DNA from 2 places in the Gilliamella sp. B3464 genome. Region 2 is predicted to be linked to the other one. Evidence: riboswitches for the same ligand, from Rfam matches in the RefSeq annotation. Region 2 holds a riboswitch; the other holds the start of a gene.
The links. Region 2 has a riboswitch for thiamine pyrophosphate ahead of thiB (thiamine ABC transporter substrate binding subunit). Riboswitches for the same ligand answer to the same signal wherever they lie in the genome.
Positions count from the first base shown of each region.

Region 1 (15,198 bases), on a different contig from region 2:
GTGCGATGACCGATTCTGACGAGCCACCAGTAGTTCGCTATGACTTAAAAAATAAAGTCGGCGTTTCTAATTTATTAGATATTTTAACTGGCGTTACAGGTAAACCGGTAGCAGAGCTTGAAAAAGAGTTTGAAGGAAAGATGTATGGTCATTTGAAAACGGAAGTAGCAACGCAAGTGATCGATATGTTAACAACATTACAAGCCCGTTATCATGAGTATCGCAACGATGAAAATTATCTATTTTCTATTATGCGTGAAGGCGCTGAAAAAGCGCGCGCTAAAGCCGAGCCGACCTTGAAAAAAGTATACGATGTAATCGGTTTTGTTTAATAGCGAGTCGAATAAATAGCGCAAATAAAGGGTAAACTTAAACAATATTAATTGACATAAGTACGCTTATCACAAGATGGCAAGCGTAGTAAAGTCATTTAACGATGATAGGTCTGTTATGAAGATTATTATTCTAGGTGCAGGACAAACCGGCAGCGCATTAGCTGAGTATCTGGTTACCGAAAAACAAAACGATGTTACTGTCGTTGATGAAGATCATGACAAACTGCAATCACTACAAGAACGCTTTGATTTACAAGTTATTTTAGGAAAATCTTCATACCCTCAGGTATTAGAAAGCGCCGGTGCCGAATCCGCTGATATGCTTGTTGCTGTAACCAATTCTGATGAAGTTAACATGATGGCCTGTCAAATTGGTCATGTCATGTTTAAAATACCGCAAAAAGTTGCCCGTATTCGAGCACCTGAATATAACGACGAAAAATATCCCTTCTTTAACAAAGATTGTATTAATATTGACCACATCATCGCACCCGAAAATTTAATCACTAATCATGTCAGCCGGTTAGTACAATATCCAGGCGCTTTACAATTTGCCTCTTTTTATGATAATCGTGTCTGTCTGGTTGCAGTCACTGCTTATTATGGCGGTGCATTAGTGGGCAGTGAATTATCTGAACTAAAAGAGCATTTACCGCATGTAGAAGCTCGAGTGGTTGCGATATATCGAAAAAATCGTTTTATTCGCCCAATCGGTTCAACCTTAATTGAAGCGGGTGATATGGTCTATTTTATTACCCCTCCGGTGAACATAAAAGCCGTAACAAGTGAATTACAACGCTTAGAAAAGCCCTATAAACGTATCATTATTAGTGGCGGAGGCGGTGTTGCTGTCGCTCTAGCCAAACGCTTAGAAAACGATTATCAAGTAAAGTTAATTGAACGTAATGCTCAACGAGCTGAGTTTATTGCTGAACAGTTGGTCAATACAACCGTATTACATGGCGAATCTTCAGACCAAGAACTCCTCTCACAAGAACAGGTAGAATTAACCGATCTCTTTATCGCTGTCACCAGTGATGATGAATCTAACATTATGTCATCAATGCTGGCTAAACGAATGGGCGCTAAAAAAGTGATTGTTTTGATTCAACGGCAAGCTTACCTAGAATTGATCAATGATAGTGTGATTGATATTGCTATTTCACCACAGCATGCCACAATCTCTGAGCTTTTAAGCCATGTAAGACAAACGGGTATCGTCAAAGTCGTTTCACTCAGACAAGGGGAATCCGAAATTATTGAAGTTGTGGCGAAAGGCAATAGTGATACATCAAAACTTGTTGGTAAAAATATCAATGGATTAAAATTACCTTCAGCTGCAACAATTGGTGCAGTAGTACGAGGTGAAGATGTGATTATTGTTAATACTGATTTAACTATTGAAGATAATGACCACTTAATCATCTTTTTACCTGATAGAAAAGCCATAACCGATATTGAAAGATTATTACAATAATCTTGTTTAAAACTGATACTCAGTTCATAATACACAAATTGTTTTGACTCGGGGTGTTTTTTGTTTGATACAAAAAACTGAGATTTTACCCGTTGAACCTGATCTGGATTATACCAGCGTAGGGAAGTCTAAGCCGTTAACCTTCTGATTGGCAAATTCTTCCTAACCTGTTATAAGTTGTATTAATCGTTAAGGAAAGAATATGTCAGAGATAAAAACCTTTCAGGCTGAGCACGCCACACCATTTATTCACCTTGTTAAGCAGCAACGCCCATTAGTGCATTGCATCACCAATGAGGTCGTGCAAAATTTTACCGCCAATATCTTACTGGCAATTGGTGCATCGCCAGCGATGATTATTGCCAAACAAGAAGTGAAATCATTTGTCGATATTGCCAATAGCTTATTAATTAATATTGGAACACTGCATAGCAATATTGCTGAAAGTATGCTGTTAGCTGCCGAACAAGCCCAACAAAGCCGAACACGCTGGGTGCTTGATCCGGTTGCCGTTGGACCTGCCTTAGCTTATCGCACTGATATCGCTCAACAATTATTAAAATACCAACCTACAGCGATTCGGGGTAATGCCTCTGAAATTTTAGCGCTAAATGGCGAACATTCTTCTTCTAAAGGTACCGATAGCCAAGATTCGACAACGGTTGCATTAACGGCAGCTCAACAATTGGCTCGTCGTTATCAAACCATTGTCGCCATGACAGGCGATATTGACTATATCACTGACGGCGAGAACACCTATCGCATTGCGGGTGGAGATATTGCATTAACGTCTGTTACCGGTACAGGTTGTTCATTATCCGCGATGGTTGCTGCGTTTATTGCTTGTGGTGCTGATAGTTTAGCTGCCACAGCCAGTGCTTGTTATATGATGAAAAAAGCTGGTGAGCGAGCCAATAAACAGCAAGGACTAGGCAGTTTTGCTGTGTCGCTTATCGATCAGCTTTCACTTTTTGTTGATGGTTCAAAATAGGGCAAGCAGATGAAAAAACAACTCGATTTAACCCTCTATTTAGTGCTCGATCCGCAATTGTGTGGCGGTATTCAAGGTATGCTTAATACCACCAAAATTGCCATCGAAAATGGTGTAACTACCGTACAATTAAGATCAGAACAAGAACTATCAGGTAAAGATTGGTATCATGCAGCTATGCAGCTCAAACACCTTTTAAAAGACACACCAGTACCGCTACTTATTAATGATCATGTCGATATCGCATTAGCGATAGACGCTGACGGCGTACATATTGGACAGCGTGATCTACCTGTTGCCGTTACTCGTCAATTAATCGGTGCAAATAAATGGCTCGGCTTTTCTGTTAGTAATCAACAACAACTTGATGCCGTTGAATGGCAATTGGTTGATTATTTGGGTATTGGGCCAATCTTCCCAACTTCAACCAAAAAAGATGCGGCCTCCGCCATAGGTACTGCACAATTAGCTGAACTTGTGAAACTCAAACAGTGTCCTGCGGTTGCCATTGGCGGAATTGGTTTATCCAATGTCACTGAGGTCATAAAAACTGGTATTGAAGGTGTCGCAGTAGTATCCGCTATTTGTGGTCAAGCAGATATTGCTAATGCCAGTCAATCGCTACTGACCAAAATTCAACAAGCAAGATAGGAAATCAAAGAATGACAACAGTTGCATTAACCATTGCCGGCTCCGATCCTAGCGGTGGCGCGGGTATACAAGCAGATTTGAAAACCTTTTCGGCGTTAGGTGCTTATGGCATGTCAGTGATCACCGCATTAACCGCACAAAGCACGCAAGGCGTCGATGCTGTTTTACCTGTCTCGCCTGAATTTGTAGAAGCCCAATTTAATACTCTGTATCAGGATATCAATATTGATAGTGTAAAAATGGGCATGTTAATGAATAAAGAGATTGTGACAGTGGTTCATCATCTCTTAAAAAAACATCCGATTGCCAACATCGTACTTGATACTGTCATGGTGGCTAAAGGCGGTCATCCACTACTGAAATCTGATGCGGTGAATGCAATCCGTGAATTACTCTTACCATTAGCCACCGTTATCACCCCGAATCTACCAGAAGCGGCTGCCCTGCTCGATTGTCAAGAAGCCCAAAATGAGGACGAAATGCAGGCACAAGGACATGCCTTGCTAAAATTAGGTTGTAAAGCGGTATTAATCAAAGGTGGGCATTTACTTAGTCAAGAAAGCCCAGATTATTTAATTACTCCAAACCAAACAATTAGAATGGTATCGCCTCGTATCCAAACTAAAAATACGCATGGTACAGGATGCACTTTATCAGCTGCAATTACCGCATTATTACCGCAACACAGCTTGCCAGATGCCATTCAACAAGCAAAGAACTACTTACAAGGTGCAATTAGTCATGCCGATGATTTATCGATTGGCAAAGGAATTGGTCCAACCCACCATTTTTATCAATGGTGGTAAAAGCTAGCGAGCAAAATAATGGATTACTTGATGCTTGATTACCCGTTATTAGGGAAAATCATGACAGTTTGAGAGTTGAACGGGTGTGGGATTGCCAAGCTTTGCAATCCCACATAGGATTATTTAACATCTTCGGCTTTATTTGTACTGCAATAAAGTGTATTTTCATGAGATACGTTATTGCCGTATTTATCCTGAGAATAAAAAATCCAACAGCTTTTCATCGATGAGTCAATTTTTTGCACCAATTTAACCCTACTTCCAGAGTAGTCACAACGAACATAAAAGTTCTCATTAGGTTTAAATTGTTCAACCTCCCAGATAAACTGATATTTTTTAACGCCATTCTTTTTACTTAGCAAACGTTGATGGGGTCTTTGTATCGCCGCCGGATCGTCTAGATAAACATTAATACCCCAAAAGTCCTGTGAAAGGATAGTCTTATCGATATCAGAAGCATCAGCATATTTGCTCTTACCAATCAGGTCCCAACCTTCTGGCATGTTTACCATTTTTTCTCGAACATCGATCGATTTTGGGCAATCAATTTGGTAAGCATTGACGGTAAAAACCATTGCAAACCCGACAATGATTGTAACGATCGCATTTAACGTTTTTCCTTGCATATTGTTCATCCTTTTAAAATTTTTAGGCACATAATCAATTATTTTAGCCTAATTGAGTGAAAATCATGATGAAATAGAGTGTTAAACTAGGGGGATTGCAATGACTAGCGATCCCACATAACATTAATGATTATCACCCCTTTTATTGGTACTGCAATAAAGTGTGTGTTCACTATTTATCTCATTACCAAGCTCATCTAAAGAGACGTCAGTCCAGCAGCTTTTCATCGATGTATCAATCTTTTTTACTAATACAACCTCACTGTTATAATAGAAACATGAAGCATAATAACGATCAGTATCTTCAGGTCGTAAACTTACGTCCCATTCATTGCGATATTTCTTAAAACCTTTCTTGTTATTCAGCACATAATCCTCAGATTTTTGTACCACTAAAGGCTCTCCCAAAAAAACACCTACACCGGTAGATTTATGTGAAATGTTTTTCACGAAACCACTATTCCAAAATTCTTCCCTATCAGCTGCCCCCCATCCGTCTGACATGTTTTCAACTTTTTCTTTAACATCAATCGATTTTGGACAATCAATTTGGTAAGCATTGACGGTAAAAACCATTGCAAACCCAACAATGATTGTAACGATCGCATTTAACGTTTTTCCTTGCATATTGATTATCCTTTTAAGCATTGCAGGTAAATAACATTTTGAAATATTGAATATTTACGGCAATTATGGCGAAAATATCGACTTAGTCAAGTAGATTTAATCATTGATAATTGCATCTATCATTATCATGATTTTGAGTGGGGTTTTATTGAGATTGCTTTAAGTGAAATACATTGCAACCATGAATAGTCAACAAAAATATAGCAGAAAACAAAAAAGGGATTTTAGCGAAAATCCCCTTTTAATTTGACTTAATATTTTGCCACATGCTACACAGTAAAATCACCGGATAGTTATCTACCATTAAACTGATTAAAATTAATATGAAATACCCACAAACTCATAACCGGCTTCATTGACTGCTGCAATTGCTGCTTCTTGCGAAATGCTACCCCCCTCAATATCAACTTCATGTTTGGCTAAATCAACCGTCACCTTAGCTTTGGGATCGATATCATTAATCGCCTTAGTAATTGCTTTAACACAATGCTGACAAGTCATATTATCGACTATTAATTTCATGATAGACCTCTCTAATCAATCTGATAAAATCTACTATTAAATAAAAATTCATTTAACATCATTTAAATGTTACACAAAGAACCATTCATTCTTTTAAATAATTGTTTTCGGTTGTACCTATATAGCATTATATATAACTAATTTTTAATAAATTCAAGCTGAGTTTTATTAATAACTTTGTATAGCTAAAGAAGGCAATATTTTTTATTATTTAATGTAACTTTATCAAAGAAAAGAACATAATCAATATCTTGCTCTAGAGTCATAGTTTTACCACGAATACAAAGAGAGTAACGTTCATACCAGACGGTTGACCATAAACGCCAATTTTTATTATTTGACCAGCAGGTAAGTAAATTTGATTAGCTTTATTTTTGCCTTTCACCTTTACGTTCATTCCCAAATTTTTTACTTTTGGTCTATTTGTTGTTTTACCTTCAGTATATAGATAACCCAAATTAGGTTTTATTACATCAAAATTGATAATACTAAAATAATACCAACTATCATAATCCCCTACAAGCATAACCCTTGCCCTTGGTTCATTAGCACTTGGCTCTACATATTGGATAACTTTTTTATAGTCCATAAGGCTACAACCAGTTAATTAAATTAGTATAATTAAAAGAAAAATTTGACTAAATAGTTTTTCATAAATCATCCAACTTATACAGTAATCGCATTACACGCATACTAGATTATTTCTATTCTATACAAAGTTATTATAATTACGTTTCTTCTAGTTAGAATCTAATGTTAATACAACAAACTATCCTTGTTATATTGATAATATTCACCTCTTTTGAGCATTAAATCTTATATTTCAAATACAGCCCAGTTTAATTTATACAGTGAAAATTATGGCAATAATTAGAATAATTATCGATTTCAATATAAAAGTTCTATAATAGAACTATTTGTTTGATTATATTATCTTTTAGCTAATCTTTATTTCAATATATGCACTAATAGTTATTACTCAATCTGACAATACTCTATGACAAAGGTAACTAAATTTGAGCAAGAATTATTATTCGGTAAGCATTGCTGGCGTAAATGCTGCAATTTTTAGTTCTCCACTTGGTTCATCAATAAAATACTCTTGATAGTCTTCTTTTACTTTAGATACATAGGCAGGAACAAAAACTATACCTTGTGATATATAGCTGGCAACTAAATAATGCTTTAACTGTTCGATTCCATCCTTGACTCTATGCTGATATTCTATTTGTGGTCGTTTGAGCTCAATAATCAAATGGCTATTACCTTTTTTAAGTAGCATATCAAAATGGAACCGCCCTAAACTATGGCTTAGTGGATAATCAGTTAAAACCTCAACTTCTGGATCGGCTGCTGAAATAAATCCAGCAAACCGACCCTGAAGCTCAAACTCTTTAAGTGTTACGCATTCTTCAAACTCTTCTTTAAGCTCCATAGAAAATAATTTTAGAAGCTCAATCACTTGTTGCATAAAACTAAGTGAGCCATAAATATTACTATCACCAAAGAGACCTTTTGCCCGCTTTTCAGTTTTTGCTTTCTCAATGTCGAAATATTGCTTTTCGAGCATTTGATCTAACAATATATTGAAAAAAGCTGAAACACTTACAATAGCTAAAAGGGCTTCTTGCGATGAAAAAAACAACTGGTAATTATGAGTAGATTTGTTCCTCCACTCAGTTCTATAAGTAGTAAAATGAGCTAATACTCTATCCTTTAGCAAACTATTAGAGCTAAAATATTTTTCAATTTGAAAAGGTGATTTATTGGATGGATCTTCCCCTGTCAAAATACGATATGCTTCTTTTAATGCCCCCTCAAAAGCTTGATTAGTTCGATAAATGACATCTGTATACAAATGCTCACCATTACTTTTACCTAGCTCAAAATGACTTTCTGATATTTCGATATGATGAACAACAGCATCTAAACCAAGCTCTGACGGCGTACCTCTAAAATAATTTGTTTTTGATTTAATTAATTTTAATAAGTCCATAGTATCTAAATATTAGTCAGCACAACAAATATCCTATTTTTTATTTAATTGCATTAACTTTTTGAGATTTCTTTTTGCCGTATGATCATCACCTAAAGTAAGTACCCCAAGCACATCACAACCACCAGCTTCATTAAATTTCTTATTTATCGCTGTAAACAAGTTAAACAAAAAAGTATTATTGATTAGTGGTTTTTCACCGTTTTCCATTTTAGCTAATAGTCGACTTGCATTCATACGCCCATCACCCTGATCAACTATATAATTCATTTTTAATAGTAGGCTACTGACTAACTCTGAGCTCAATGCAGGTATTATTTTCTCTAAAATAAGAGCTTTATCATTTTTAATATTCTCACATTGATAACAATTTAATAAAGCATCAAAAATTAACTCATTTTTTTCTAATTTCAATGAAATCTTTTCATTGCCACTGCTATCTAGCTGACTGATTTTAATTTCACTAACGTACCCATAATTTGGGTACCACATTCCACTATTTATGGGTTCATCTGTAAACTGAATTTCAAGTTTTAATGGAGTTATTAAAGATAAAAAACAATCATTTAATAATACGGAGCCAGATGTTTTTGTTAAATAATCAATTTTTGCTTTTCTTCCGTTATCAATAAACTCATCCACAGTTTGAATGATCCAAAACAGGAGATTGTTTTGTTGTATTCTTGATGCAAATAACAATGGTAGGTTAAATTTATGAGCAAAATTCAGATAATTTTCAAACATAGTATTAGAAATTTTCTTTGTTTCTATACTATTAGATGTTTTCACCTCAACAAAGCATTTAAACTCTTTTCCTTTAGGTAACTTAAAACTTGCCATATAATCAGGAATTTTAAGTTCAGGATTATTAACTGACGATTGCCCTAAAGGCACCAAGCTAGTACAAGAGCCCATAAGAAAACATAGTAATGCAAACTCGTCTTCTAGAAAATAGCCATTTAATCGTCTTCTACACTCATCCTCGCCCATTGAACCTGAGTATAAAGAAATATACTCATCAAACTCTTCTTCAGAAGATGAAGCAATGCGAATACTTTTAAGTATTTTTAGTCTTTCGACATCAGATAAGTTTTCTAAGCCTTTCATCAGCTACCAATTAATTCTTGAAAAAAACAGTGATGACATGTCAGTATCTAATCCTTTTGCAATGACTTGGATTACTTCTAGAGTAGGATTTCTTCCCCCTCTCTCAATGCCACTAATATAGGTACGATCAAGACCACATTTATCAGCAAATGTTTCTTGAGACATACCAGCAAGTTATCTGAGCTGTTTAACTCTCTGTCCAAACAGGACTTTAATTTCATCGGATTTTCTCATCCGAATAGTATTACGCTATGTAGCGTATCAGACCACGGACTATAAGTCACGTTTAAGTGGATTTATTATATCAGTGTGGCTTATAGGCCATATTTATAGTTCATAATTTTAATTATATCACTGGAAAAATTCAAAAAGGAAAAGGATCGGCTACAAAAATATGCATATAGATATAAACAATTACAAAATAGTCTGAATATAAAATTACGGCATAACAGTATGCTATGCCTTATTCATTTATAAGAATGGATGCCAATAAACTCTGACTTACTTACCAATACAAAACGAACTAAATATCCGTCCAAGTAAATCATCCGAAGTAAATTGACCCGTTATTTCACTTAAGGCTTCCTGTGCTAACCTTAATTCTTCGGCTAATAGTTCACCTGCATGAAATGTCGTGAGTTGGTACTTACCGTTATTTAAATGTTCAGCGGCTTTTTCTAGTGCCTGTAAATGGCGACGACGGGCTAAAAATCCACTTTCTGTGCTACTGGTATAGCCCATGGCTTGTTTAAGATGTTCACGTAATAGCTCAATGCCTTCGCCTGTCCGTGCAGAAAGTTGAATCAGTGAGTAGCCATTTACTTCACTAAGACCAAGTTGTTCACCTGTTAGATCAGCTTTATTACGAATAACTGTCATCGGTATATTTTTAGGTAAACGTTCAATAAACTCAGGCCATAATTTTTCTGGGTTGGTTTCGGTTGTTGTAGTACTATCAACCATAAATAGTACGCGATCAGCTTGGTTTATTTCTTGCCAAGCCCGTTCAATACCAATACGTTCGACTTCGTCACTGGCTTCACGTAGCCCTGCTGTGTCAATAATATGCAATGGCATGCCATCAATATGAATATGTTCACGTAACACATCACGGGTAGTACCGGCGATATCAGTAACAATAGCCGCATCGCGCCCTGCTAATGCATTAAGTAAGCTCGATTTACCAGCATTGGGGCGCCCTGCTATGACAACTTTCATACCATCACGTAATAACGAACCTTGCTTCGCCTCTTGTCTGACTTCATTTAAGCGAATAATCACTTCATCAAGCTGAGCTTCAATTTTGCCATCAGATAAAAAGTCTATTTCTTCTTCGGGAAAATCGATGGCAGCTTCAGTAAAAATCCTTAAATGAATTAACGATTCAACCAATGCATTAACTTTTTGTGAAAATACCCCTTGTAATGATGAAATTGCCGATTTTGCAGCTTGCTCAGAACTGGCATCAATCAAATCGGCTATCGCTTCCGCTTGTGCCAGATCCAATTTATCATTCATAAAAGCACGTTCGGAAAATTCCCCTGGTCTTGCTATACGCACATCAGCAATTTCTAAAATACGTTTCAACAGTAGATCTAAAATAACGGGTCCACCGTGGCCTTGAAGTTCAAGTACATCTTCACCAGTAAATGAATGTGGATTGGGGAAGAATAAAGCAATGCCTTCATCTAACGTTGTCCCGTCAGAAGCTAAAAAAGGTAAATAATGCGCATATCGTGGCTTAGGTAAAATGCCTAAAACTGCTTTAGCAACCTCTTGAGCTTTAGGGCCAGAGATACGCAATATACCAACCCCACCACGACCAGGCGGTGTTGCTTGTGCAACAATTGTATCTGATTTCATATTTTTCTTTTTTCTAAAAAATTAAAAAGCAATGTGTTCATCATACCATGTACACATTGCAAATACAGTATTTGTCGAGTGTTTACCGTTAGCAAACTAGCAAAATCATTGTTCGGTCATCAACAAATTATTGATAAATTAATTAGTTTGGGAGTATGCAGCATGACCATTTTTTTATGGTTGTGACTGTCTTGAATCGTTGGGATGATCGAAGAGCCATGAATTAAGTAATGCCAGTGGTTCTCGGATCAATGCTAAATATCTATCAACGTTGTCATAACTTAAATGACTTGATAAACCAGATACATCTTCGATACCAAATCGTTTAGCTAACATTATAGAGCGTAATAGATGAAAATCGTTAGTCGCAATTACGGTTTTACTTGGTGGTAAAATATTAAGTACATTATGTATTTGTTCCACTGTACGTAGTGATTTATCTTCAATATAGATTCTCGATAAATCAATGCCTTTATTGAGCAAATAACGAGCCATCACACTGGCTTCTGTAGCTGACTCATCTTGACCTTTACCACCACAAACGATGACTTTAGTTTCGGTATTATCGTTTAAATAATTTACTGCCGAATCTAAGCGAACTTGTAAACTGGGTGATGCTTCTGCTGGGTTACCAACTACTTGAGCGCCTAAGACAATCAACACATCAGCGTGACTCTCAGGTTTTTTAAGTGCATAAAGATAAATAACAATATTACAAATAATGAAATATGTTAAAACAACCAATACACCATATTTAATAAATTTTAGCATTTAGATTCACACCCTTTTTTATAACAGTATTGAAAATGGTCATTAACCAATCCCATCGATTGCATAAAAGCGTAACAGATCGTCGAACCAACAAAACTAAAGCCTCTTTTTTTTAACGCTTTAGACATTTTATCTGATATATCAGTAGTAATAGGAACTTCGCTTATATCGTTGAAATGATTAATGATTGGTTTGCCACCCACAAATGACCAAATAAATTGTGAAAAGTCTTCACCATTATTTTGCATTGCAAGATAAGCTTTAGCATTTTTTATAATACTATTAAGTTTTAATTTATTTCGAATTAATCCCTTATTTGTAAGTAATTTATCGATATCTTGCGCTGTTAATTGAATAATCTTTTTAGGATCAAAATTAAAAAAACAGCGACGATATTCATCACGTTTTTTTAGTACGGTAATCCAAGATAAGCCTGCTTGCTGACCTTCCAAACAAATTTTTTCAAATAATTTAAGACTATCGTATTGTGCAATACCCCACTCATTATCATGATAGTCAATATACAACGAATCATTTGAAACCCAACTACAACGTGTTATTTCATTATTTTTCATCAAGTTATTACCTAATAAATGAATTTTTTTAATATTCATTTGAAAAAACATTATACATAATTTAGCTATAGTAAATTATAAATCAAATAGTCGGTTTTATAACATCCATTAAATTTTTTTATGATAAAAAAAAACACATTTTTTTGTGGCAAAATGAGCGCTTTATATTTAGTTTTAATCAAAAAAAGTATATTTTTTTATTATCTATCTTAATTTAACAATAATTATAAGGTCTTTTCATGAGTCAATCTGAAATCAATGCGCAGTGGCAACCCAATGCCCGGCCATTAAACAGTAAGGATTTAAAAACATTAGTTTTATCCTCTTTAGGGGGAACGTTAGAATTTTATGACTTTGTTATCTATGCGCTATATATTGATACCATTGTCAAACCACTCTTTTTACCCCACACTTTATCGCCATTGACGTTAGATCTTTTCGCATGGGGTATCTTCGCTGCTGGTTATTTGGTAAGGCCTGTTGGTGGCATTATTATGGCGCACTTTGGCGATAAAGTAGGACGTAAAAAAATGTTCACTTTAAGTGTCGCAATGATGGCATTACCGACATTTATCATTGGTGTTTTACCTACTTATGAAATGATAGGCATTTTTGCACCATTATTGCTATTAGTGATGCGTATGCTGCAAGGCGCAGCTATTGGTGGTGAAATGCCAGGTGCATGGGTGTTTATTGCCGAACATGTGCCAAAACAGCGCTATGGTTTAGGTGTCGGCACATTAACATCAGGCATTACGGGTGGAATTATGCTTGGCTTTATTGTCACTATCATTATCGATCTTTATTTTACCAAAGAAAATATTTTAGATTATGCTTGGCGAATTCCATTTATTATTGGCGGTATTTTTGGTGTGATCTCAGTTTATTTACGTCGATTTCTTTCAGAAACACCAATTTTTAAAGAATTAGCTGCACGGAAAGCTATTGAAAAAAATATCCCTGTTGTTACTGTATTAAAAAAACATAAAACAGCTTGTATCATTGTTGCACTGTTAACATGGTCATTATCAACTGCAATTATGGTTGGAATATTAATCACGCCAGGACGAATTGTTGGTGGAATGTACCACTTTGCCAATCTTGATTGGCGCATTGGTGGCTGTATTGCGGCTTTGACACTAACAATAGGCTGTGTTATTTCTGGTTGGCTTGATGATAAATTAGGAACAAGTAAAACAGTCGTAATAACCTGGGGCGGACTTGCGATTGCCAGTATCATTTTCTATAGTTCACTGACTGCTGATATGTCGTTAGCAAAACTGTACTGCCTTTGGGCGATATTTGGACTATTTATTGGTTCAATTGCCATGACGCCAATTATTGGTACCAGAACATTTCCACCAGCTATTCGTTATTCGGGTTTATCGTTTTCCTACAATTTGGCATATGCATTATTTAGTGCCATCACACCAACGTTGACCATTTATTTATTAAGTCCTGACCATTTATTAGGTGAATATAGTTATTTAGGTGCAGGCATTTATATTTCGTTTGTCGCACTAATTGCGGTTGCCGTAGGTTTTTACCCTTTGGCTCAAAAAGGCTGGCAAAACGAAGCAGATCAGTAATCATTTTAGTAAAAAAAAGCAGATCAAACCGATCTGCTTTTTCATTAAGTTGTCACTTTAAAATTTGAATAGTATTATCGCATTGTTACAAATTCTTCAGCCGCAGTTGGATGAATAGCAACAGTGTTATCAAAATCTTTTTTGGTTGCACCCATTTTAAGCGCCACAGCAAAACCTTGCAGCATTTCGTCCATACCATAACCCATACCATGAATTCCGACAATTTTTTCGTCTTTACCAACACACACTAACTTCATTCGGCATGGTTGGCGATGCGTTGTGACCGCAGTATACATTGCAGTAAAAGTTGAGGTATATACTTTTACATTTTGCTCACCAAATTGCGCAATGGCTTCAGGTTCAGTTAAACCAACCGTACCTATTGCTGGATGAGTAAATACAACTGTTGGAATATTAGTATAGTCTAAATGTTCATCCACTTTATTATTAAATAATCGTTCAGATAAGCGGCGTCCAGCTGCAACGGCAACAGGTGTTAGAGCGATAGCACCTGTATCATCGCCAACAGAATAAATACCAGGAACATTGGTATTTTGATATTTGTCGACCATAACAAAGCCATTATCATTAGTTTTTACCCCTGCTGCGGATAAGTTTAGATCGTTGGTTGCTGGTTCTCGACCAATTGCCCAAATCACACAATCAACAGTATAACTTTCGCCATTTTCTAACGTTAATGTTAATGAATTATCACTATTTTTAGTAACAGACTGAGGAATAGCAAACGTATGCAAAGTTTGGCCTTCTGTCTTAATAACCTCCATTAATGTCTCAACAATAAGTGGATCAAAAGAACGTAATGGTGTCGCTTTACGAATAAATTGATGAGTTTGTGCGCCTAATGAATGTAATACACTGGCAATTTCACAAGCTATATAACCCGCACCAACAACTGCAACACGCTTTGGTAATGCTTTCAATGCAAAAAAGCCATCAGAAGTAATACCATACTGCGCACCAGGAATGTTAGGTATAGTTGGTTTACCACCAACTGCAATTAAAATATGATCGGCGCTATAACATTCACCATTTACTTCAACCGTATGTGAATCAATAAATTTAGCATATCCTTGAATCACATCTACCTTATTTTTACGTAGCACGTTATCATAAGATTGATGAATACGATCAATATAAGCGCTTCGACTTGAGATTAATTTGTCCCAATTAAATTGATTTATCGTTGTATCAAATCCATAATCTGGACCATAATGTTTTATTGCTTCGGCAATTTGCGCACC
Region 1 covers NZ_JAFNOQ010000001.1:285,649-300,846, forward strand. The annotation lists gene trpS (tryptophan--tRNA ligase) at 1-332, shown strand, start outside; gene trkA (Trk system potassium transporter TrkA) at 409-1,812, shown strand; TPP riboswitch at 1,852-1,954, shown strand; gene thiM (hydroxyethylthiazole kinase) at 2,015-2,803, shown strand; gene thiE (thiamine phosphate synthase) at 2,813-3,454, shown strand; gene thiD (bifunctional hydroxymethylpyrimidine kinase/phosphomethylpyrimidine kinase) at 3,466-4,260, shown strand; gene J3U57_RS01260 (STY0301 family protein) at 4,380-4,886, opposite strand; gene J3U57_RS01265 (STY0301 family protein) at 5,010-5,513, opposite strand; gene J3U57_RS01270 (heavy-metal-associated domain-containing protein) at 5,832-6,035, opposite strand; gene J3U57_RS01275 (hypothetical protein) at 6,298-6,624, opposite strand; gene J3U57_RS01280 (hypothetical protein) at 7,066-8,031, opposite strand; gene J3U57_RS01285 (hypothetical protein) at 8,065-9,138, opposite strand; partial or broken gene J3U57_RS01290 (helix-turn-helix domain-containing protein) at 9,142-9,372, opposite strand; gene mnmE (tRNA uridine-5-carboxymethylaminomethyl(34) synthesis GTPase MnmE) at 9,640-11,001, opposite strand; gene J3U57_RS01300 (YdcF family protein) at 11,176-11,772, opposite strand; gene J3U57_RS01305 (DNA-3-methyladenine glycosylase I) at 11,766-12,347, opposite strand; gene J3U57_RS01310 (MFS transporter) at 12,587-13,936, shown strand; gene gorA (glutathione-disulfide reductase) at 14,011-15,198, opposite strand, start outside.
Region 1: another riboswitch for thiamine pyrophosphate. It lies ahead of thiM (hydroxyethylthiazole kinase); the one in region 2 lies ahead of thiB (thiamine ABC transporter substrate binding subunit).

Region 2 (15,198 bases):
ATTTATAGAATTTGCTTTAGAAAGGCAAGCATTAAAATTTGGTGAATTCACCTTAAAATCGGGTCGTAAAAGCCCCTATTTTTTTAATGCAGGACTGTTTAACACTGGCAAAGATCTCGCTTTATTAGGTCGTTTTTATGCAGCAGCATTAACCGATGCTAATTTACAATATGATGTCATTTTTGGTCCAGCCTATAAAGGTATTCCTATCGTCTCATCAACGGTTGTTGCACTTTCAGAACACCATAATGTTGATGTGCCTTACTGTTTTAATCGCAAAGAGGCGAAAGATCATGGTGAAGGCGGTAATTTAGTAGGAAGTTCTATTTATCAACAGCGAGTTATGTTAGTTGACGATGTAATTACAGCCGGTACAGCCATTCGTGAATCAATGCGAATACTTGAAGACAACAAATCTAAATTAGCGGGTGTGCTTATCTGCTTGGATCGTCAAGAAAAAGGCCGCGGTGACCTTTCAGCTATTCAGGAGATTAAACAAACTTATCAATGTGATGTCATTTCAATCATCACACTAGATGACTTGATTCAATATTTATATAAAGATCCTGCCCGCCAAGACCAAGTTAAACAGGTCGAGGCTTATCGCGCGGAATATGGCATAAGGTAATTACTGGCTGATGTTGTTTAAAAATAGATTCAATCAAGCGCTTTTAAAGCGCTTTTTTTATCTTAAACAGTGATAAAACAATAGTAATAAATAAGTTAATCGACTAAATGAGGATGAAAGGTTTTTAACTATTACTTCGAATGACTTTGCACATAAAATTTGGCATTATCATAATGATAAATGATCTGGGAAAAATCGAAAGGCTCACCGGCCGAAGTATAAAAGATCTCCTCAACACATAGCGCGGGATCACCCGCTTTTAACCCTAAATAGGTTGCAACATCTTGCTCTAATTTTATCGCGTTAAAATATTTATCCGAAAATCCGATATTGATATTACACGTCTCTTGTACATAACTAAATATAGAATGCTCTGCTATTTGTTTATTCAAATAAGAGACTAATTTTTTGCGATAATAAGATTGTTCAAAGCCATAGACTTCACCATCGACATAACGTAAACGTTTGATAAAGTATACGTCTTCGTCATCACTGCATTGCAGATTTTCTTTAACTTTCTGGTTGGGCTTAATGATATCAACATTAAACACTTCGGACGATCCTGGTAAATCGTTTAAATCGACACTAAAACCATGGCTTTCTAAAAAATTAAGATAACCACTCTTTTTAGGTTGACGAACAAAAATACCGCTACCTTGAATCTGGTAAATAACACCATGACGCTCTAAACGATTAAGGGCTTTTATAATCGTAGTCCGGCTAACCTGATATTGATTTATTAATCCTTCAATATTAGGTAACTGGGTATCTTTAGGCATTTTTTGTTGATAGATAGTTTGCTTAATTTTTTCAGCAACATCTTGATATTTCAGCATGGCAAACTCTTTATTCTTCTTATAAGTAAATGTTATCTATTTTATACAGGTTAATAAGATTTTTAAACTAAGCGAATGAAAAGTTAGATCTAGATCACAAACAATATAATTGGTCATTAACAATTTCAATTTTATCGATAAGATAAGCTTACTAACCTTTTTGAGGAGTAAAATCGATGTCGTCAAAAATCAGAGACTATAATCAACTCGCTATTGATATTCTAAATGAGCTAGGAGGTGAAAATAATATTGTTACCGTAGCTCGCTGTACTACGCGTCTACGAATTGTTACCCAAAAAACACCTGAACACGCTAAAGAAACCATTGCTAAAATGCCAGGAGTCATCACGGTAGTTGAAAAAGGTGGACAAATTCAGATTGTTATTGGTACCAATGTTGAAAAAGTTTACAACGCATTTATAAAACTCATTAACACGGATAACAAAATTGAAAAAAATGCCCAAAGCGGAATGTTAAATCGCATTATTGCAACCATGTCAGCTGTTTTTGCCCCATTTGTTTATGTTCTAGCTGCATCAGGGATTCTACAAGGGATCTTAATTTTAATTAAATTAGCTTTTCCTCAGTTTGCAACAACCGGTACCTGTCAAATATTCAATTTTATTTCATGGGCACCTTTTGCTTTTTTACCTATTTTTATTGCAATTACTGCCTCACAACACTTTCGTTGTAATATTTATATTGCGGTCGCTTGTTGTGCAGCTTTATTATCGCCAACATGGGCAGAACTTGCGGCTTTAATAAAATCGGGGCAAGAAATTGATCTATTTGGTATCGCTTTATCTGAAACCACTTACACTTCAACCGTATTACCACCCCTATTTTTAGTATGGTTGCTATCTTACCTTGAACGATTTTTAGAACCACGTTTACACAGCATTATTAAACCACTGTTAATGCCTCTTATCTGTTTAGTGATTATGGTGCCACTAACCTTACTAGCTATTGGACCAGTAACAGCAGGTGCCGCTCACTATATTGCTCATGGCTATAACTGGATAGTTAACCTTGCACCATCTGTTGCAGGTGGAATAATTGGCGCTGTATGGCAAGTCTTTGTCATATTTGGCGTACATTGGGGTATTACGCCTGTTATCATTGAAAATATTAACCAGTATGGTCAAGACTCATTCCAAGCTTTCCAAACTATCGCCGTTATTGGTCAAGTTGGTGCTGCATTAGGTTTTTATTTGAAAACTCGCACGCAAGAAATGAAAGGGGTATCATTATCCGCTTTCGTGACAGGACTATTTGGTATTACCGAACCAGCCATTTATGGCGTTAATTTACGCTTTAAAAAACCTTTTATTTATGGTTGCTTATGTGGAGCACTTGGCGGGATTGTTGCAGGTTTGTTTTCACCCTATTACTATACTTATGCCGCATTACCTGGACCATTAACTATTGTCAATGCGATTAATCCTGAACATCCTGGATCATTTATTGGTGTTTTAATTGGATCAGCAATTGCATTATTCGGTCCTGTGTTGATAATCCAAATTTTAGGAACGGGTGAAGCGAAACAAGCACAGTCAAATGAGATTGAAAATGATACCCCCAAATTAGTATTGGGCGATCTAGAAATAACAAGTCCAATGTCAGGTAAAGCATTACCACTGAGTGAAGTCCCTGATCCTGCTTTTGCTCAAAAACTTATGGGGGAAGGTATTGCCATTGAGCCAACTGATAATCATGTATATGCGCCTGATGATGCACAGGTTACCGCTGTGTTTGCAAGTTCTAAACATGCTATTGGTTTAACATTAAATAATGGCGTTGAATTACTGATCCATGTTGGAATTGATACCGTTAATTTGACAAATAATGAATTTAGTTATCATGTAGAACTCAATCAAAAAGTGAAAAAAGGTGATTTGTTAATTAGTTTCGATCCAAAAGCGATCAAACAAGCAGGATATCCACTAATTACACCAATTATTATTGTCAATACCGATCAATATCAACAAATTATTTCAACGGAAAATACAGAAGTTACACCTAAAAATATCATATTTAAAATTAAGCAATAATAGGGAAAAAGTTATGAAGCAAAAAACATTTTTATGGGGTGGAGCGTTAGCTGCCCATCAATTTGAAGGCGGTTGGAATGAAGGAGGCAAAGGCCCAAGTGTTGTCGATGTAATGACAGCGGGTGCCCATGGTGTTCCAAGACAAATAACTGAAGGTATAGAAGCGGATAAATTTTATCCGAATCATACTGCTATTGATTTTTATCATCACTATAAAGAAGATATTAAGCTATTTGCAGAGTTAGGTCTAAAATGTCTGCGTACTTCCATTGCATGGACGAGAATTTATCCTAAAGGGGATGAACTTGAGCCTAATGAAGAAGGACTAAAATTCTACGATGCGGTATTCGATGAATTAATTGCCCATGGCATTGAACCCGTTATCACCCTATCGCATTTCGAGATGCCACTGCATATTGCCCGTCACTATGGTGGATTCCGAAATCGTAAAACCGTAGAGTTTTTTGAGCGTTTTGCTATTACCTGTTTTGAACGTTATAAACACAAAGTCAAATACTGGATGACGTTTAACGAGATTAATAACCAAATGGATACCAGTAATCCAATCTTTTTCTGGACTAATTCAGGTGTTCAAGTTAAACCGGGCGAAAATCCTCAAGAAGTGCTTTATCAAGTTGCGCACTATGAGCTGTTAGCGAGTGCTAAAGCTGTGATTGCTGGCAAAAAAATTAACCCAGATTTTCAAATTGGTTGCATGGTATCTCATGTACCTATTTATCCGTTTTCTTGTAATCCTGAAGATATGATGGCCTCAGAAATCGCGATGCATCAGCGCTTCTTTTTCCCTGATGTACATGTTCGTGGCTATTATCCAGCATACGCATTAAAAGAGTTTGAACGCGAAGGCTACAAACTTGATATTACTGAAGAAGATTTAGCTTTTTTAAAACAAGGTACTGTTGATTACATCGGCTTTAGCTACTACATGTCAACTGTCGTAAAAGCTGATGTTAAAAATGATAACCGTGATAATATCGTCAATGGTGCACTACCTAATGCAGTTGAAAACCCTTATATAAAAAGCAGTGACTGGGGCTGGCCAATAGATCCTGAAGGTTTGCGCTATACACTTAACCGTTTATATGATCGCTATCAGTTACCTTTATTTATTGTGGAAAATGGTTTTGGTGCAATTGATGAATTAGAACATGATAATCAAATTCATGATAAACCTCGCGTTGAATATCTGGGCGCACATATTAAAGCAATGTTAAAAGCTATTGACTATGATGGCGTTGACGTGATGGGCTATACCGCATGGGGAATTATTGATGTGGTTTCTTTCACTACGGGTGAAATGAAAAAACGTTATGGCGTGATTTATGTCGATCGTGATAATGAAGGTAACGGCACAATGAAACGCTATAAAAAAGATTCATTTCAATGGTATAAACACGTCATAGCCACCAACGGCGCTGATTTAAAATAGTGCCGTTTATTGCTTGATTAGACACAATGAGGATTTTATTACTACAGGTAAAATCCTCATAGACACGTTATATTGTTAACCGTCAGCTAACACAATGATTGACTAACAAACATTTTCAGAATCATCAAAAATTAAAAATTAACTGTTTATCCAATTGTGGGTCAATTAATGTAACATGAAAACCAATTAACCTGACACCTCGATTATTACGCCTTTCTTGCCATACTTTATAAGCTTGAGCAATTAAATCTTGTTTATCTAATTTTGGCCAGACGTGTTCTTGAGTGGTTAATTGAAAATCATCGAATTTGAATTTGACGCCTTGTCTTGCAATCGATAGATCTGTTCTAACTTTACTTAACCTTTTCTCTAATTCATCATACAGGGGATCAAGTTGGTCTAAACATGCTTCCCATTGATAAATATCATCGATTAACGTGCGTTCAACCCCTACCGATTTACGTTGTCGATCATTACAGACCTCGCGTTCATCAATACCTTGGCATCGTTCAAATAACACTCGACCAAATTTACCAAACTGATTAAGCAGCTTGGTAAGATCGTAATTAACAACATCGTTACAAGTAAATAAGCCCAATTCAGTCAGTTTTTTTTCGGTCACTTTACCTACACCGGGAATTTTATTAAGTGGTAACTGTGCAATAAAATTGTTCACTTGTTCGGGTCTAATGACATACTGACCATTAGGTTTATTCATATCTGATGCAATTTTTGCGAGAAATTTTAAAGGTGCAACACCGGCTGAAGCTGTTAATTCAAGTTCATTAAAAATAGCTTGGCGTATATCTTGGGCAATAAGCGTTGCTGAACCATAACAAAGTTTACACTCTGTTACATCTAAATAAGCTTCATCAAGCGAAAGTGTTTCAATTGCAGAAGTATAACGCGCAAATATTTGGTGAATCTGATTTGATACCTCTTTATAAACTGCATGTCTACCAGGAATTACTTTAAGATTAGGACATAGTTTTATCGCTTGTGCTGTTGACATCGCACTATGTACACCAAATTGACGTGCTAAATAATTAGCTGTTGCAACAACACCTCGTTTGCGAGGATCGCCGCCTACTGCAATAGGTAAATGACGATAACGAGGATTATCTCGCATTTCAACTGCAGCATAAAAACAATCCATATCAATATGAATAATTTTTCGCATAATGGGTTTAATTGTACTTAAGATATAACTGTATAAATATACAATATCATACCTTAAGTACTCGTGCAAACGGACAATAAATTAGTGTGATAATTTATCAAAATCGATCAATCCATTTTTATCATAAGGATCGCCTATCCACCGAGTTGATTGATGAAAGTTAGGATTAACAATACTTTTTTGCGGTTCATATAAGTTATAACTCAGTCCAGCTAAATCAGACCAAGTATGAATCAAATCTTGGGTACTGTATTTACGATCAACATAATTTTGATAATTATTAGGATGCGTTGCCCGCCACTGCGGTGATTGCCAAAGCATAAATGGTACGGTGTACATGGTTTTCGTTGGTGCTTTTTCATTACGACCTAATACATCATGAGGTGGAGTTTGGTAAACATCTTCACCATGATCAGAAAAATACAAGATAAAACCATTTTCGTGGCTTTGTTTAAACATTTTAAACAAGGTTGTTGTGACATAATCATTATAACTGACCGCATTATCATAACTATTATAAACATCTAACTTATCGTCATCTAAAGAATGAGCAATGCCAGTTTTATCGCGAAAACGGTCATGTTCGCCATCTTTTGGATAGCGAAACTCATATTTCATATGTGTACCAAGCAGATGAATAACAATGAATTTCTTTTCTGCTGGATCGGCTAACACAGATTTAAAAGGCGGAAAAACTGACTCATCATACTGCCTTGAACTTTGATTGCGATCATTATTCATAAAAAACTGCTCATCAGCCTGTTTTGAAAACATAGTTAACATGGTATTACGTTCTGTCATTGTCTGTTGATTAGTGATCCAAAACGTTTTATAACCTGCTTGTTTCATCAAGTAAATTAGTGAGGGAGTTTTCAAATATAAATCAGGATGCCGCTCATCAGCAAAGGTTAACGCTTGTTGTAGAATTTCAATGGTGTACGGTCTTGAAGATACAACATCATTAAATACGAGTAAATCTGGATTATCCTTTTTAAATTGTTCAATTTGAGGCGTCGTATCGCGTCCATAACCATAAATCCCCATGCGATTACGAGTGGTGGATTCACCAATAATTAGCACTAACGTTCTTGGCGTATCACCATTAGCATCGGTTAAATTTTCTAACTTTGGTAAGGTTTGCAAGTGATTTAAGATATCTTCCATGCTAGATAATTGCGAACGATAAGCTATGTAACTATTGAGTAATTGCCAAGGTACTGTGGTTTCCATACGTGTTAATAAATGTTTATACGCCTCTTCAAAGGTGTTTTTTTTGACAGTTAAGCTAATTACTAACGGCATTATCGCGTAAATAGCAATTAGCATAGATACTATCCACTTGGTACCATTTTTAACATAAACAGGTTTGACTTTTTTCCATAAATAAATTGCAATTAAAATATAAACAACAAGGATAACCACCAATTTCCAACTTAAATATTGTTGAATAAATTCATGTGATTCATTGAAGTTTGATTCCGCCATGACAAAAAATACACTCTGTGAAAATTCTTGTCGGTAAATGACAAAATATCCAATTGAAATCAAAGACAGGCCACCAACAATTATTCCATAAACAGCGGTGATTTTACGGGTATAATTAGGAAAAAATAAAACAGGAATTAGCCAAATCAAACTATAAATTATTGCATCGCGCAAACCAATAAAGTTGGAGTGTCCAGATAAGGCTATATAAAGTTGTAAAGCACAAGAAAAATAGCAAAAAAATAGAATGATAAAAATAAGATTTGACCAACTAAATTTTGCAGACTGGTTAAATTTTTGCATAACTTTTTTTTCAACAAGGAATAATTAAGTTTTATAAGTTATCTTTTCGAGATTAATAAAACCTTAAGGTATTTATTAAAGTTAATAATTAATAACAACCCTAGTTACTAAAATAAAAAAACTTAATATATAATTGATCAAGTTATCACTAAATTAACATTATTATTATATTAGTCAATTTTTATACCTAACAATTTTGCAACAGCACTATACTGTGGTTGCATTAATTGCGCAGGCCGTTCATTAAAAATAATCTGTCCATCTTCTACCACTAAACAACGCGAGAAATAGTTCAATGATTCATCTAGATAATGCGATACCATCATTAGCGTTAAATCATACTGATGACAAATTTGATTAACTAACGATAACATTTCTTGACGTAAAGCTTGATCAAGGGCTGAAAAAGGCTCATCCAACAATAAAATTGGACGATGTTGTATCAAACAACGAGCCAGCGCTACTCGTTGACGTTGCCCTCCTGATAATTGTTCTGGATAACGCTCTGAAAATCCAGCCAACCCGACTTGTTCAAGAATATTAGCGATTGTATTTTGCTCAGCTTGTGTAAGTTTTAATGATGGTTTAATTCCTAAAGCGATGTTTTGTTGAACTGTTAAGTGACTAAATAAATTATTGTGTTGAAATAACATCGACACAGGACGTTTGCCCGGCGCAATTTTTGTCATATTTTGATGATTAAGTTTAATTGTGCCTGAATTTGGAAAAATAAACCCAGCGATTAAACTCAATAAAGTACTTTTACCTGCACCACTTGGTCCAACAATCACGACGTGCTCTTTTGCTGCAATATTAATTTCAAAATGCATATTAAAATTATCGTAATGATAATTTACTTGATTAAGTTCGATCATAATCCATCACAACCATTAAGCTAAAAGATAACATCAATAAAATTGCAGCCGTCACAGTACCTTCTTGATAATGATAGTGTGATATTTGCTCATATAAATAATAAGGTAAGGTGGTTAAAGCTTGCCCACCAAACAAAGCAATAACACCAAAATCACCAAATGACAAAATAACAGCAAAAGCAAAACTCATTACCATCAACTTTTTTAATGCCTTAAATTCAATCAAGTAAAAATGTGTTAAACCTTGAATATTAAGCGATTGGCAAAGTTGCCAATAACGTAAACTCACTTCATACATGGGGATTGAAAGATTTTTTAGTAAAAAAGGTAACGCCATCAGTGCGTTACACAACATCACTAATATTGAAATAATAATTATATTGTTGGCATATTGAAATAATAATAAGAAAAGCCCTGAAGCTAAAACCATACTTGGAATGGCCAAAATTAATGAACCAATTAACATTAAACGATTGCTCCATTTAATTTGTTGATTAATCAATAATCGGCTATTGGTCCAAAGTAACAATAATGCAAGAAACATTGCAATAAAAGCAGAACCTACTGCAATGATAATTGAGGTAAGCAGTGCTTTTAAAAGTGCCGCTGTTAATAACGCAAATTTGAAAAAATAAATACCTTCAATCAATATTGTAACCAACGGTAATAAAATAAATAAACTCCCAATCAAAATGATGACATAACTGATCAATGATAAATAGTAAGGAATCGGAACTTGATAAGTTTGATGAACAAATCGAATATGCATTTTTTTGATTCGATTTATTCTTTGCATGATGATAAGAAAACCAATACAACAAATTAGTTGCAAAAAAGAAAGTAACACGGCTTGTATAAGATCAAAATCACGGATCGACTGATATATTGCTACCTCAATAGTGGTATATTTTGGCCCGCCGCCAAGAGCTAACACGATTGCAAAACTTGAAAAACATAACATAAAAATCAGTGCTGCCATTGGTAAGATTTGTCGACGCAATAATGGCCATTCAACTAACTTAAAAAAAGTAAAAGCAGAAAAATTTAACTGAGCAGCTAACTGTTTTTGTTCGATAGGAACACTTTTTAAGGATTGATAAAACAAACAACAAGCATAAGGAAAATTTAAAAACACATGGGCTAATAATATACCTTTCAAACCATAAATTGATAATTCAATTGGTAGATTCAAAAATTGAAAAATTAACGAAACGATACCATGCTGACCATACACTGAAAGCAAACCAGTAACCACAACTAAAGTCGGTAAAATAAAGGTAACCGGCATTATTTTGATGAGTAATCCTTGACATGGAAAGTCTACCATAGCTAATGCTTTCGCCATCAATACTGCCAATATGATGGCTAAACAAGTTGATAAACCAGCTTGCAAAACTGTTACCCAAATAATATGCAGTAAATAATGATCAAAATAGATGCTTATATTATCGGTTCGAATTGCAAATCCCCAAAGCGCAATAAGTGCCGTGCCTAATATGAGCAAAATCAAACCAACAGCACTGATACCTGGAATTAAGGATTGAAATTTCAATATTCGTTCCGATGACATTATTTACTGACAGCAACTTGCCATTCACGCACCCACGATTTCTGATTTAATTCAACTTGCTTTGCATCAAATTCAAGGGCTTTTTTCACTGTATCAATCTGTTGATAAGCTGCTGGCAAATCGGTTTTTATAATTGGATACATGACATTTTTTTCAGCAAATTGACGTTGAATCTCGGGTGTTAATAAATAATGTAAAAATTGGCGAGCTAACTCTGGTTGTTGTGTATATTTTACAATGGCAGCCACTTCAACTTGACGATAATGCCCCTCATCAAAAATGGCGGCAGCAAAACGATGATCGTTATCAGAAATTATATGTGCAACAGGGGAAGTGCTGTAACTTAATACTAAATCTGCTTCATTTTTCAAAAACATGCCGTAAGATTCGCTCCAACCTTTTGTTACTGTTACGGTATTTTTAGCTATTTTTTGCCATGCTTGCGCAGCATCATCACCATAAACTTTTTTAACCCACAGCAGCAAACCTAATCCAGGCGTGCTAGTTCTAGGATCTTGATAAATGATTTTCCAATGATCTTTATTGTCAACTAACTGTTGCATAGATCGCGGTGGATTTTTTATCTTCTGTTTATTATAAATAAAGGCAAAATAACCGAAGTCATATGGCATAAACTCATTATCCCACCAGTCAGTATAGAGATTATCGGGTTTGTCGATCTGATGTGGAATAAAAATATTCGTTAATTTTGCTTGCTCAAGTAGATTATTATCCAACCCTAAAACAACATCAGCATTGGTTTTATCACCTTCAAGCTGAATACGATTTAAAATTGAAACACCATCACCTAACGTAATTACTTCTAGCTGACAATGACATTGAGCTTCAAAACCCTGTTTGATAGCTTCTCCAGGCCCCCACTCCGACATAAACGAATTATAGCTATATATTGTTAAAGTCGGTTGCTGTGCGCCAGAAAAATGCGACCAAAACAATGATATAAATAGAACAGTTGATAACAACAATTGACGAAACATTTTGCCTCCAAATAGCAAGAAAAAGACAAAAGGTTTGAGCAGATATAATAACTCAAATCCCTCCGCTGGCATGATCCAGTTCAGGTTCGACGGGTTATGTTAACACAACTAACACTCTCAGCCCATTAGGGCACCCCGTTGAGAACAGCATTAGTGTAGTCGGTGAAGGCTTAATTGTAAATAGTTGTTACTCACTGTTGCCATTCAAACTTCTTTGCCATTTTAGAATAAATTAACTTAAACTTACCAGTGTTGATCTTATACTGCTCTCCTTTACAAAATTCCGGTTTAGGATCTTTTATTAGTCCAGCTTCATCACCATATTCATGTTCATGTTCATCATCATAATAGTCAGTCACATAATGTTTTAGGTTTATCGTTAAATCCTTATTGACCGAAAATTCAATAAAACAACTCACATCCTCATAAGAATATTGACTATCCAAAAGCACCGCATCAAGCAATTTACCTTGTTCATCATAACTAGTTAGTTGAATATTGAGTAATGGGGTATCAGATATCCCATACCAATTATAAATAATCACTTAAAGACAATTATTCCGCATAAAACCACCTACTTCGTAATAACGAATTCCTTCATGAAAGGGAATAAATTCATAGGACGTATTTTGGATCGGGAAATCAATCTCTTGCTCATTTAAAGGGCAAGTGAGTTTTGCATACTTATCCAAAAGGACATTTTCACCATGATTATTTGATTTATAGTATTTTATCAATTGTGAGGAGGTTATCGGTAGTTTGAGCTCTTGCTGATTGTTATGGTCTTGGGCAAATGCCAAAGTTGAAAAGACAAAAAGCATTGACAATCAGTTAGTTAAATAAATTTTGGCACATGTTTTCTTTTTATTTTTTTCTATTTTATAGTTAAGTTTATCTATCACCCTTAAATTAAAAAATTTTTGTTTATAAAAAAATTAGCTATTTACTTGTCCTTAACTAATCCCACAGTGACAATTTATCAATTTATCAGTATTATATTGGGCATTTTATTTTAATTGATTAGGTTCAGTGTGAATATTCAACAACTATTAACACAACGTGTTTCCCAAGCAATGATTATGGCCGGTGCTGATAAAAACTGTGACGCTTTAATCAAGCAATCCGCTAAAGTTCAATTTGGTGATTATCAAGCAAATGGTATCATGTCTACTGCTAAAAAATTGGGAATGCCACCACGCGCATTAGCTGAAAAAGTTTTACAACATCTTGATATTGATGATATTGCCGATAAAGTGGAAATCGCTGGGCCGGGTTTTATTAATATCTTCTTAAAAAATAGTTGGATTGCTGAACAAAACGAAGTCGCGCTAAGTAGTGATAAACTCAATATTACTTTACCCGCCAAACCTCAAACTATTGTGGTTGATTACTCGGCACCCAATGTTGCTAAAGAGATGCACGTCGGTCATCTACGCTCAACCATTATTGGTGATGCCAGTGTACGAGTATTAAGCTTTCTTGGTCATAATGTTATCCGTGCCAACCATGTTGGAGATTGGGGAACCCAATTTGGGATGTTAATTGCCTATCTTGAAAAAATGGAAAATGAACATGCCAACGACATGGAGCTTTCAGATTTAGAATCGTTCTATCGCGCAGCTAAAAAACATTACGATGAAGACGAAGCCTTTGCCGAAAAAGCCCGTAATTATGTAGTAAAACTTCAAGGTGGTGACAAATATTGCCGTGAAATGTGGCGAAAATTGGTTGATATCACCATGACGCAAAATATTGCCACATATAAACGCCTTAATGTCACATTATCGATTGAAGATACAATGGGCGAAAGCATCTATAACAGCATGCTACCAGGCATTGTTGCCGATCTAAAACAGAAAAAATTAGCGGTTGAAAGTGACGGTGCAATCGTTGTATTTTTAGATGAATATAAAAATAAAGAAGGCGAACCCATGGGCGTTATCATCCAAAAACGTGATGGTGGCTATCTTTATGCAACAACCGACATTGCCTGTGTTAAATATCGTTATGAAACACTTCATGCTGAACGTATTTTATATTATACCGATTCACGTCAACATCAACATTTAGAACAAGTTTGGGATATCGTGCATAAAGCGAAATATGTACCAGAATCCTTAAAACTTGAGCATCACATGTTTGGTATGATGTTAGGTAAAGATGGCAAGCCGTTTAAGACGCGTTCTGGTGACACCGTTAAATTAAACGATCTGCTTGATGAAGCGACAGAACGAGCGACTACTTTAATTCGAAATAAAAATCCAGACTTAACCGATACTGAGCTTGCCCAAGTGGTTGACGCTGTAGCAATAGGTGCGGTCAAATATGCTGATCTTTCCAAAAATCGTACCACCGATTATGTGTTTGATTGGGATAATATGTTGTCATTTGAGGGAAATACGGCCCCTTATTTACAATATGCTTATACGCGCGTGCTTTCTGTATTTAGAAAATCAAATATCAGCGAAGACAGCTTAAGCGGCACTATTAATTTAGGTACGGATAAAGAGCGAGCATTAGCGATTCGATTAATACAATTTGATGAAACTGTATCAAACGTTGCCGCAGAAGGCACACCACATGTACTTTGCGCCTATTTATACGATATCGCTACCCTATTTTCTAGTTTCTATGAAAATTGCCCTATTTTAACGGCGGAAAACGAAAACTTGAAACAAAGCCGCTTAAAATTGGCTTCGTTAACCGCTAAAACCCTTAAAATCGGTCTTGATATGTTAGGAATCAAAACTGTCGAAAAAATGTAACATTAGCATACCACCGATAAAATTCATCATCGGTGGTTTTTTCATTAAAACACATAAATTCTTTTAAAATTTTTACACGCTGATATATTAAAGAACGCTAAAAATCCAATTCATCCATATGCTCTTTAGTGTTAAACAAAGCAATACTACACTTTTCGAGATTGACAATAAATCGCATAATACTTTTGTTGGTCTCGATTTTTGGACAATAGATTATTGATATAAAATAGGTAGTTATTGATTAAAAATCCTGTAATACCAAAATTAAATTTTATATAGAAGCTTGAATTTGGGATAAAAATCTAAAAAATAATACTTTAACCTTTTCATTTATTTACATATTTTTATAAGGACGGCACTTGATATTAAAAATAGTTTAGTTAGAATTCTTTCAAATTATTTAAGCAACCAAGAGTAGTTGACCATGACAAAATATAAATCAACAGTCCTAAACAACATTGTTGATTTATTGTTAATCCTCCATCTTAGGGGGATTTTTTTTATCTATTATTTTATCTAATTTAGCTCAATTGAATCGTAGAGGCACATTATGACCGATAATAAAAAGATGTTATTAACCAGTCGAGATCAAAGTTTAAAAGCATATTTAATGAATAAAATTAAACAAAATGGCGGTTGGGTTAATTCACATATGCATGCCGATCGTGCTTTTACGATCACTGTTGACAGTTTTGATGTTTATCAAAAGCAGACTCTAATTGAAAAATGGGATACGTTAGATAAAGTCAAAGCATCGATGAGTGAAGACGATTATTACCGCCATTTCAGCATGGCGGTTGAGCGAATGATCGAACAAGGGGTCAGTGCCATGGGATCATTTGTCGATATCGATCCAATTGCAGAAGAGCGAGCAATCAAAGGCGCACTAAGAGCCCGTGAAACTTATAAAAATGACATTATCATAAAATTAGTCAATCAAACCCTTAAAGGTGTTATTGATAAAGAAGCACGTTACTGGTTTGATAAAGGTGCAGATTTAGTTGATATCATTGGTGGATTACCACGTCGTGATGAACGTGATCATGGTGAAGGAATG
Region 2 covers NZ_JAFNOQ010000004.1:17,434-32,631, reverse strand. The annotation lists gene pyrE (orotate phosphoribosyltransferase) at 1-628, shown strand, start outside; gene J3U57_RS05495 (GntR family transcriptional regulator) at 760-1,464, opposite strand; gene J3U57_RS05490 (glucose PTS transporter subunit IIA) at 1,641-3,515, shown strand; gene J3U57_RS05485 (6-phospho-beta-glucosidase) at 3,529-4,965, shown strand; gene dinB (DNA polymerase IV) at 5,090-6,145, opposite strand; gene cptA (phosphoethanolamine transferase CptA) at 6,227-7,933, opposite strand; gene thiQ (thiamine ABC transporter ATP-binding protein ThiQ) at 8,104-8,808, opposite strand; gene thiP (thiamine/thiamine pyrophosphate ABC transporter permease) at 8,795-10,360, opposite strand; gene thiB (thiamine ABC transporter substrate binding subunit) at 10,378-11,376, opposite strand; TPP riboswitch at 11,416-11,524, opposite strand; gene J3U57_RS05455 (hypothetical protein) at 11,568-11,921, opposite strand; gene J3U57_RS05450 (hypothetical protein) at 11,922-12,197, opposite strand; gene argS (arginine--tRNA ligase) at 12,408-14,141, shown strand; gene J3U57_RS05440 (amidohydrolase family protein) at 14,692-15,198, shown strand, end outside.